Regions from separate parts of the Enterobacter sp. R4-368 genome, predicted to be linked through region 1. Evidence: predicted binding sites of a transcription regulator. Region 1 holds the regulator's gene; each other region holds the start of a gene.
The links. The regulator PurR, encoded in region 1, represses purine synthesis genes. The targets are predictions, from matches to a motif close to CANGCAAACGTTTGCNTG.

Region 2: glyA (serine hydroxymethyltransferase) is a predicted target of PurR. The motif match lies at 1,303-1,320, and genes of this name have one in related genera.
Region 3: carA (glutamine-hydrolyzing carbamoyl-phosphate synthase small subunit) is a predicted target of PurR. The motif match lies at 1,600-1,617, and genes of this name have one in related genera.

The regions. Positions count from the first base shown of each region.
Region 1 covers NC_021500.1:729,731-732,991, reverse strand. Annotated here, with positions in the region: gene punC (purine nucleoside transporter PunC) at 1-474, opposite strand, end outside; gene punR (DNA-binding transcriptional activator PunR) at 587-1,498, shown strand; gene purR (HTH-type transcriptional repressor PurR) at 1,517-2,542, opposite strand; gene cydH (cytochrome bd-I oxidase subunit CydH) at 2,840-2,929, shown strand; gene H650_RS03315 (MFS transporter) at 3,098-3,261, shown strand, end outside.
Region 2 covers NC_021500.1:1,654,237-1,657,497, reverse strand. Annotated here, with positions in the region: gene hmpA (NO-inducible flavohemoprotein) at 1-1,116, opposite strand, end outside; gene glyA (serine hydroxymethyltransferase) at 1,433-2,686, shown strand; gene H650_RS07695 (nickel/cobalt efflux protein RcnA) at 2,733-3,261, opposite strand, start outside.
Region 3 covers NC_021500.1:3,821,919-3,825,179, reverse strand. Annotated here, with positions in the region: gene carB (carbamoyl-phosphate synthase large subunit) at 1-216, opposite strand, end outside; gene carA (glutamine-hydrolyzing carbamoyl-phosphate synthase small subunit) at 233-1,381, opposite strand; gene dapB (4-hydroxy-tetrahydrodipicolinate reductase) at 1,836-2,657, opposite strand; gene rihC (ribonucleoside hydrolase RihC) at 2,794-3,261, opposite strand, start outside.

The DNA.
Region 1 (3,261 bases):
GCTGAAATGCGCAAGGATCCAGGCGCCCAGCAGCGGTGCCAGTGCCGGCGTCAAACCCACGAGCGGCATAATGGTGGCGAAGATGCGATTGACGCGATGCGCGGGGTAGTTATCCGTCACCAGCGCCTGCCAGCTTACTGTCGCGGCGCAGACGCCGACCGCCTGGAGAAAGCGCAGTACCAGCAGCAGGGTTGCATCACGTACCCATAATGTTCCAAGACAGCCCAGCGCGAAAATCGCCAGCCCGGCCAGCAAAACCGGCTTGCGACCATAGCGATCTGATAGCGGCCCCCATACCAGTTGCGCAATGGCAAAGCCCGCCAGAAACAGGCTTAAAGTCGCGCTAACCACCGCAGACGATGTGTCTAAATCTTGCTGTATCGCGCTGAAGGCGGGGAGGTACATATCAGTGGCTAAAAAGCCGAGCACGCTTAATCCCGCGAGCCAGACTAAAAATCCGTTGCCAGGTTGCATTGGTGTTTCTCTTTAATTGCAGGTAATCAGGGCTGTCGAGTGTAAGGAGTGCATTAGCGCTTGTGAAACGCTAATATTTGCGTAGTGGTTTCAAATTTTTTGCAGGCAGATTATGTGGTCAGAATATTCGCTGGAAGTGGTTGATGCTGTCGCGCGCAATGGCAGTTTTAGCGGTGCGGCGCAGGAGTTACACCGTGTACCTTCTGCGGTGAGCTATACCGTGCGGCAACTTGAAGAGTGGCTGGCTGTTCCGCTGTTTGAACGCCGCCATCGGGATGTTGAGCTTACGCCTGCCGGAGTCTGGTTTTTGAAAGAAGGGCGAGCTGTTATCAAAAAAATGCAGATCACCCGTCAGCAGTGCCAGCAAATTGCCAACGGCTGGCGCGGGCAACTGGCGATCGCCGTCGACAACATCGTAAAACCTGAACGTACCCGGCAATTAATCGTCGATTTCTATCGACATTTCAGTGATGTTGAGTTGCAGGTCTACCAGGAAGTCTTTAACGGTGTCTGGGATGCGCTTGCTGACGGGCGGGTGGAGCTGGCGATCGGCGCAACGCAGGCTATTCCCGTCGGTGGGCGTTATGCGTTTCGCGATATGGGAATGCTGAGCTGGAAATGCGTGGTTTCCAGTCGCCATCCGCTGGCGTCACTGGCAGGCCCGCTTAGCGACGATACCTTGCGCAACTGGCCTTCACTTATCCAGGAAGATACGTCCCGCTCGTTGCCGAAACGTATTACCTGGCTGCTGGATAATCAGAAACGCGTGATTGTTCCTGATTGGGCGTCGTCGGAGGCGTGCTTATCGGCAGGGTTATGCGTGGGAATGGTGCCGGCCCACTTTGCCCGCCCGCGGCTCGACAGCGGTGACTGGGTTGCGCTGACCCTGGAAAATCCCTTCCCGGATGCGGCGTGCTGCCTGACATGGCAACAAAATGAGGCGTCCCCGGCGTTAAACTGGCTGCTGGAATATCTGGGAGATAGCGAAACGCTGAATGACGAGTGGTTACGGGAGCCGAATTAACGGCTCCGTAATAAGCGGTTAGCGGCGGTAGTCGCGGAACGGGCCATCGGCCACGGAACGGCGTTCAACCAGACGCGGATGTACTTCAATAGACTGCGACTCTTCGCGCTTGTTGACGATACGATCAAGCAGCATGGTAAACGCCGTTTCTCCCAGCGAATCTTTCGGCTGGTGAATCGTGGTCAGGGCCGGGGTGAAGAAGCGTGAGTTACGTACGTTGTCATAACCAATCAGGGAAATATCCTGCGGTACGCGTAAACCCATCTCATCGGCAGCGCACAGTGCGCCCATCGCCATAATGTCACCGCCGCAAAAGACTGCGGTAGGGCGATGCGCCTGATTGAGGATTTGCTGCATCGCGCGATAGCCGGATTCCGGCTCGAAATCGCCCTGCACGATCCAGTTTTCCGGCACGCTGATAAGGGCTTCTTCCATCGCTTTCATAAAGCCGGCCAGACGGCCAGCGCCAGTGTTACGCTCCAGCGGGCCGGGGATCACGCCAATATCGCGGTGTCCGCGATCAATAAGGTAGCGCCCGGCCATATAACCGCCTTCAAAGGCGTTATCAATAACGGAATCCGTAAAGTCGGCCTTCGCTTCGCCCCAGTCCATCACTACCATCGGAATATGGCGGTACTCTTCCAGCATGCTCAACAGCGATTCCGGGTATTCGGAACACATTACCAGCAAACCATCAACGCGCTTTTGCGCCATCATCGACAGATAAGCACGCTGTTTTTCGAGGCTATTCCAGGCATTGCCGAGGATCAGGGTATAACCCTTCTGGAAGCACTTTTTCTCTACGGCTTCAATAATTTCAGCAAAGTAGGCCGCTTCACTGCTGGTGGCCAGCAAGCCGATCGATTTAGTGTGATTCACTTTCAGGCTGCGGGCGACGGCGCTGGGGGAATAGTGCAACTCTTTAATCGCCGCCCACACAGCGTTGCGCGTCTCTTCGGCGACGAAACGGGTTTTGTTAATTACATGTGATACGGTTGTAGTGGAAACGTTTGCTCGTTTCGCTACGTCTTTAATCGTTGCCATCAGATATCACTCCAGACCATATCATAAGCTCCTGATAATACTTAAGGTAAACGTTTGCCTTTAATCACCCTGTACCCATCAAAGGGGGTGCGGTACGCCGGGAAAACGACACTGGACGTCAGGAGGGGAGTCAATGGCCGGTACGCTAATAAATTTAGCGTCGAATTTTGTCTGATCTTGAGCAAAAGGGGAAGTATTAAAACGTTTCTCCTGCGAATTCCCGCAAGATTTTTAAGATAATTTGTGCAAAAATGCGTTATCTCACTTTTTGTGGGGAAATTAAAAAGGGGAAAATTGATGAGCACCGATCTGAAGTATTCTTTAATCACTACCGTCATCGTTCTGAGCCTGATTGTTTTCGGCGGTCTGACTGCTGCACTGCATTGATCTATCGCGAGGGAGAGCCTTTTCTCCCTCGGTTTTCTTCCCCGCCATTGTTATCACTTCTGCAATAATCTTTTGTCATTCTGCTAACTTCTGTTTTTTGTGATAGCTGTCATACTTTTGGCTTCAGCGACAGGGTCGCAAGTCGGCATGTCTATTTTGGAGTCACAGATGAAAATTAATTTCCCTTTGCTTGCCCTGGCGATTGGCGCCTTCGGCATTGGTACCACCGAGTTTTCCCCGATGGGATTACTGCCGGTTATTGCCCGCGGCGTCGACGTTTCTATTCCGGCGGCGGGGATGCTGATTAGCGCCTACGCTATCGGCGTAATGGT
Region 2 (3,261 bases), 920 kb from region 1:
CGCGACAAACTGCATAAAACCGACCGGGCCGCAGAGATAAAACTGCATCGCCGGATCGCTGAACTTCCCTTCCAGCGCGCGCAAATCCATCAACCCTTCACTGTGATAGCGACCGCTGTTCACCTCAGCCGCCGCAGGCTGTTGATACCAGACATGCTGGTAAAAATGGTTCAGCGACGCACCCAGTTTGCTTACTTCATCGGCAAAGGCATGCACCTCGCCATTCATCGCGGCGTGGAACCAGTTTACCTGCGCGGCATGCTGCGATTTTGAAAGGCTGTCGAGCATCGCCAGCATCGGTGTTTGACCGACACCCGCGGAGATCAGCGTGACCGGCGTGTTGCTCTGCACATCAATAAAGAAATCCCCGGCAGGCGCTGCAAGATGCACGATATCGCCCACTTTCGCACTGTTATGCAGCCAGTTAGAAACCTGCCCACCCGCTTCGCGTTTTACCGCGATACGGTAGCTTTTGCCGTTGGGCTTGCGGGTCAGTGAATACTGGCGGATCTCCTGATTGGCGAAACCTTCAGGCTTCAGCCAGACACCCAGATATTGCCCTGGCTGATAAGCGGCGACCGGCTGACCGTCGACGGGTTCAAATTCAAAGCTGGTGATAAGTGCGCTCTGCGGTTTTTTCTCTACCAGGCGGAACAGGCGCGTGCCTTGCCAGCCGCCGACTTTTTCAGCGTGTTCGCTGTAGATTTGCGCTTCACGGTTGATAAAGACACCCGCCAGTACGCCGTAGGCTTTTCCCCAGGCGTCTAACACTTCTTGCCCCGGGCTGAACATCTCATCCAGCGTCGCCAGCAGGTGTGTGCCAACAATGTTGTACTGTTCCGGCTGGATCTGGAAGCTGGTGTGCTTCTGGGCGATTTTTTCTACCGCCGGCAGCAGCGCGGCAAGATTATCAATATTGCTGGCGTAAGCGGCAATGGCGTTGAACAGCGCTTCACGCTGATCGCCATTGCGCTGGTTGCTCATATTGAAAATCTCTTTCAGTTCCGGATTGTGAGTGAACATCCGGTCGTAAAAATGAGCGGTGAGTTTTGGGCCGGTAGCCGCCAGCAGGGGAAGAGTGGATTTGACCGTAGCGATGGTTTGGGCGTCGAGCATGATTGCTTCCTTTTTTACAGAACATTTAAAGTTGTATTTTAAATGCATCTTATAGCGCGGCGACCTGGCTTGTAAAGAGCGGACAATGTAAAGGGATTTACATCGTGAATAAGTTGCATCACAAACCTGAAAAGAAATCCGCTTTAACGGGGAAGTGTCTTATCGCTCAAACCCTTGTCTGACGCGGAGCCAATCGTTTGCGTAAAAACCTTTGTCAAGACCTGTTATCAGAATATTAATCAGTTATACTGTGGGCCGTTCCCCAAATTTGGGCCCTCATTTAGAGTTGTTTTGTTAGCTGAGTCAGGAGATGCGGATGTTAAAGCGTGAAATGAACATTGCCGATTATGATGCCGAACTGTGGCAGGCTATGGAGCAGGAAAAAGTACGTCAGGAAGAACACATTGAACTGATCGCCTCCGAAAACTACACCAGCCCGCGTGTAATGCAGGCTCAGGGTTCTCAGCTGACGAACAAATACGCCGAAGGTTATCCGGGCAAACGCTACTACGGCGGTTGCGAGTATGTGGATATCGTTGAGCAACTGGCGATTGATCGCGCGAAAGAACTGTTTGGCGCGGATTACGCTAACGTGCAGCCGCACTCCGGCTCGCAGGCGAATTTCGCGGTCTACACCGCGCTGCTGCAACCGGGCGATACCGTTTTGGGTATGAACCTGGCGCAGGGCGGCCACCTGACTCACGGCTCCCCGGTTAACTTCTCTGGCAAACTGTACAACATCATCCCTTACGGTATTGATGAGTCCGGTAAAATTGACTACGAAGACATGGCGAAGCAGGCGAAAGAGCACAAACCGAAGATGATTATCGGTGGTTTCTCTGCTTACTCCGGTATCGTTGACTGGGCGAAAATGCGTGAAATCGCCGATAGCATCGGTGCTTACCTGTTCGTTGATATGGCACACGTTGCGGGTCTGATTGCCGCAGGCGTTTACCCGAACCCGGTTCCGCATGCGCACGTTGTGACCACCACCACCCACAAAACCCTGGCGGGTCCGCGCGGTGGCCTGATCCTGGCGAAAGGCGGTGACGAAGAGCTGTACAAAAAACTGAACTCCGCTGTTTTCCCAAGCGCGCAGGGCGGCCCGCTGATGCACGTTATCGCGGCAAAAGCGGTGGCACTGAAAGAAGCGATGGAGCCAGAGTTTAAAGTTTACCAGCAGCAGGTTGCCAAAAACGCCAAAGCGATGGTGGAAGTGTTCCTGAACCGTGGCTACAAAGTGGTATCCGGCGGGACTGAAAACCACCTGTTCCTGCTGGATCTGGTGGATAAAAACCTGACCGGTAAAGAAGCGGATGCCGCGCTGGGCCGTGCGAACATCACCGTGAACAAAAACAGCGTGCCGAACGATCCGAAGAGCCCGTTTGTCACTTCCGGTATCCGTATCGGTTCTCCGGCTGTGACTCGCCGCGGCTTCAAAGAAGCGGAAGTAAAAGAGCTGGCTGGCTGGATGTGCGACGTGCTGGACAACATCAATGACGAAGCAGTTATCGAGCGCGTCAAAGGTAAAGTCCTGGATATCTGCGCCCGTTTCCCGGTTTACGCCTAAGTTTATTCCGCTTCGAAAAACCCGCTGCGGCGGGTTTTTTTATGTCTTAGTGCAGCGCGCTATAGCCGTGAATGCCCATATAAACGCCGACGAGCGCGATAAGTGCGCTGGAAAAATAGGGTGCCTTACGCGCCAGCGTGTTAAAGCCGGACCAGCGTTTTGCCGCTTGCTGGACGCTGATTGCCGCGCCAACGCCAACCGCAACCAGTGTGAGTGCAAGCCCGATACTGAAAGAGACCACTAATGTTGCGCCCAGCGTGATGGCTTTTAACTGAATACAGATCAGCAAAATGGTGATCGCCGCAGGGCAGGGGATAAGCCCGCCGGTTAAACCGAATAGCAGGATCTGACCGTTAGTCACCTCGCCGCCGGTAAAACGCCGCTCAATATCCCGTGCATGTGCCCGCTCGTGCGCATCCTGATACTCCTCTTCTTTAGTCACTTTTCGCAGCGACAAGATCGTTGGCTGCGCGGTGACACGAGCTGGTTGTACCGGCTGAAGTACCAGGCTTGGAGCACGGTGCGCGTGGCCGTGGTCATGTTCGTGGTGATGATGATGCCCGGCGTGCCACGAA
Region 3 (3,261 bases), 1.9 Mb from region 1:
TTCCCAGTGGATCGGCTCGATATAGGTCGCATCGGCCATCTCCGGGTCGGTCATAATGGTCGCCGGGTTGGAGTTCACCAGAATGACGCGGTAACCCTCTTCACGCAGCGCTTTACACGCTTGTGCGCCAGAGTAGTCAAATTCACATGCCTGGCCGATAACAATCGGACCAGCGCCAAGGATCAGGATGCTTTTTAGGTCTGTACGTTTTGGCATTGCTCTTTTCTCCTGATTATTTGGCGGTATTACGATACTGCTCGATTAACTCAATAAAGTGGTCAAACAGCGGCGCGGCGTCGTGCGGGCCAGGACTTGCTTCCGGGTGTCCCTGGAAACTAAACGCCGGTTTATCAGTGCGATGAATGCCTTGTAGCGTGCCATCGAACAGGGATTTGTGCGTTACGCGCAGATTTGCAGGCATTGACGCTTCATCAACCGCGAAACCGTGGTTCTGCGCAGTGATCATCACGGTATTGTTATCAATATCTTTTACCGGATGGTTACCGCCGTGGTGGCCAAACTTCATTTTCACCGTCTTCGCACCGCTCGCCAGCGCCAGCAGCTGATGGCCCAGGCAGATACCGAACACCGGAATATCCGTTTCAAGGAAAGTTTTAATCGCCTCGATAGCATAATCGCACGGTGCCGGGTCGCCAGGGCCGTTAGACAGGAAAATGCCGTCCGGATTGAGTTTCAGAACATCCGCCGCCGGGGTTTTCGCCGGAACCACCGTCAGTCGGCAACCTCTGTCTACCAGCATGCGCAGAATGTTGCGTTTTGCGCCGTAATCGTATGCCACAACGTGGTACGGCAACTCACTCTCGCTCTTCGCCGGCGGCAGGTCACCCGCCAGTGTCCAGCTGCCTTGCGTCCAACTGTAGGTCTCCGCCGTTGTGACTTCTTTCGCCAGGTCCATACCGTTCAGGCCCGGGAAGGCTTTCGCTTTTTCCAGCGCCAGCGCGGCATCAACATTATCACCAGCGATGATGCAGCCGTTCTGCGCGCCCTTTTCACGCAGCAGACGAGTCAACTTACGGGTATCAATATCAGCAATCGCCACAATGTTATGGCGCTTCAGATAAGAAGAGAGGTCTTCGGTACTGCGGAAGTTGCTGGCGATCAGCGGCAGGTCGCGAATGACAAGGCCTTGCGCATGTACCTGAGAGGACTCTTCGTCAGCGGAGTTGGTGCCGACATTGCCGATATGAGGATAAGTAAGAGTAACGATTTGGCGGGAATAGGAAGGATCAGTGAGGATTTCTTGATAACCGGTCATTGAAGTATTGAAAACGACTTCCCCAACCGCCGTGCCCGTTGCCCCTATGGCCCGACCGTGAAACTGGGTTCCGTCTTCCAGAACCAATAGCGCTGACTTAATCAAAACACCCTCCAGAGAATATTCACTCACTTTATTTGCATATTAATTCATATTGAGAACCTGAATCAATGCAAATTTGCTTGCCGTGGATTTTTGGCAAACGGCGGCATTCTGGAGAGATGTCGGTTAAAAGTCAACTTTTCTCCGGTATTTTTCTTATTGTTTTACGCCATTGCCTCTTATTATTGGATTTAATCGATAAAAAGATCAGACAAACTCACAGGGAAAACGCTTGCGTGCCGAGAAAATTGCATTTTATGGCGATGGATATCAAAAAAGTAGACCAGATGGTCAAAATTTACAATTGAGAAACATAAAAAAGAGAGATAAACAGAGATTATGGCAGGTTTGGATAAAATGAAGGATGAAAAAGGAAAAATAAAAGGGCAATAAAATATTGCCCTTTGCAATCAATTGATTATGACTGCAACAACCACATCACGATGGGTAATAAATCTTATAAATTGTTGAGATCAAGCACGTCTCGCATATCAAAAAGGCCATTACTCTTTCCTTTTAGCCATAAAGCAGAACGAACCGCGCCATTGGCAAAAGTCATGCGACTGGAGGCTTTATGTGTGATTTCAACACGTTCGCCAATATCGGCGAACATCGCTGTATGTTCGCCGACGATGTCGCCTGCTCGCACCGTGGCAAAGCCAATCGTGCCGGGAACACGCTCGCCGGTATGCCCTTCACGCGCATAAACGGCACACGTTTTTAAATCTTTATTCAGTGCACCGGCAATCGCCTCGCCCATCGCCAGCGCCGTTCCTGACGGAGCATCGACTTTGTAGCGATGGTGCGCTTCGATAATTTCGATATCGGTATACTCACCCATAACTTTCGCCGCTTTCTCCAGCAGCTTCAGCATGACATTGACGCCAACGCTAAAGTTGGCAGCAAAAACAATGGCGATATCTTGTGCCGCTTCGGTAATGGCCTGCTTGCCCGCGTCATCAAAACCGGTAGTGCCAATTACCATTCCTTTACGGTGCTGCCGACAGAAAGCCAGGTGCGTCAGCGTGCCTTCCGGGCGGGTAAAATCGATAAAGACATCGAAATCCTCTTTCACCGCCTCAAGGCTGCTCTGCACGGTCACACCGGTTTTCGCCGCGCCCGCCAGTTCACCTGCGTCGCTTCCCAGCAGAGAAGAACCTTCGCGCTCCAGCGCCGCGCCAAGTTCGACGCCATCCATTGCCAGTGCCGCCTGAATCAGCTGGCGGCCCATACGCCCGCCAGCGCCCGCGATGGCTACGCGGATTGGTGCATCATGCATAGTTGTGCTCTTTTGTTAAAATAATGCGTAAGAATCGTTTCCAGATTAACCAGCCCGTGTCGGAGCCACCAGCCGAAAACGCCGATAATAAGAAATTAATGATATACAGCCGGAAATATCAGTAAAAGGCATGACGTTAAGGTGCCAGCGCCAGCACTTCGGCCACCCAATTGCGAAAACCCTCTACGTCGATTTCCAGCGCCACCTGTGCAGTGGATTGTCGCCCCAGTTTGCCTTCAATATCCACCACCGTTGTTCCTGCGGTATATTGCCCCTGAGTCTCCACGGCAACAAAACAGGGTTTCAGCGTAAACAGTTCCGGACGAGCCAGCCAGGCGATAGCGCAGAGATCGTGCATCCGCAGCCCGGTCTCCATGCTGCCGCTGCGATAGTGGCTAAACAGCGCATGTAACATTTTGCCGGTGTTGTTCAGCGCTGGCAGCGTCGCCAGATATTCCGGTGTCAACGTTGCGCGGTTGGTCACATCCAGCCCGCACATCACGATCTCCAGCCCGCTATTGAACACGCGCGCAGCGGCCTCGGGATCGATAGCGATATTAAATTCGGCATTGGGCGTAAAATTGCCGCGCCCGGCAGAGCCCCC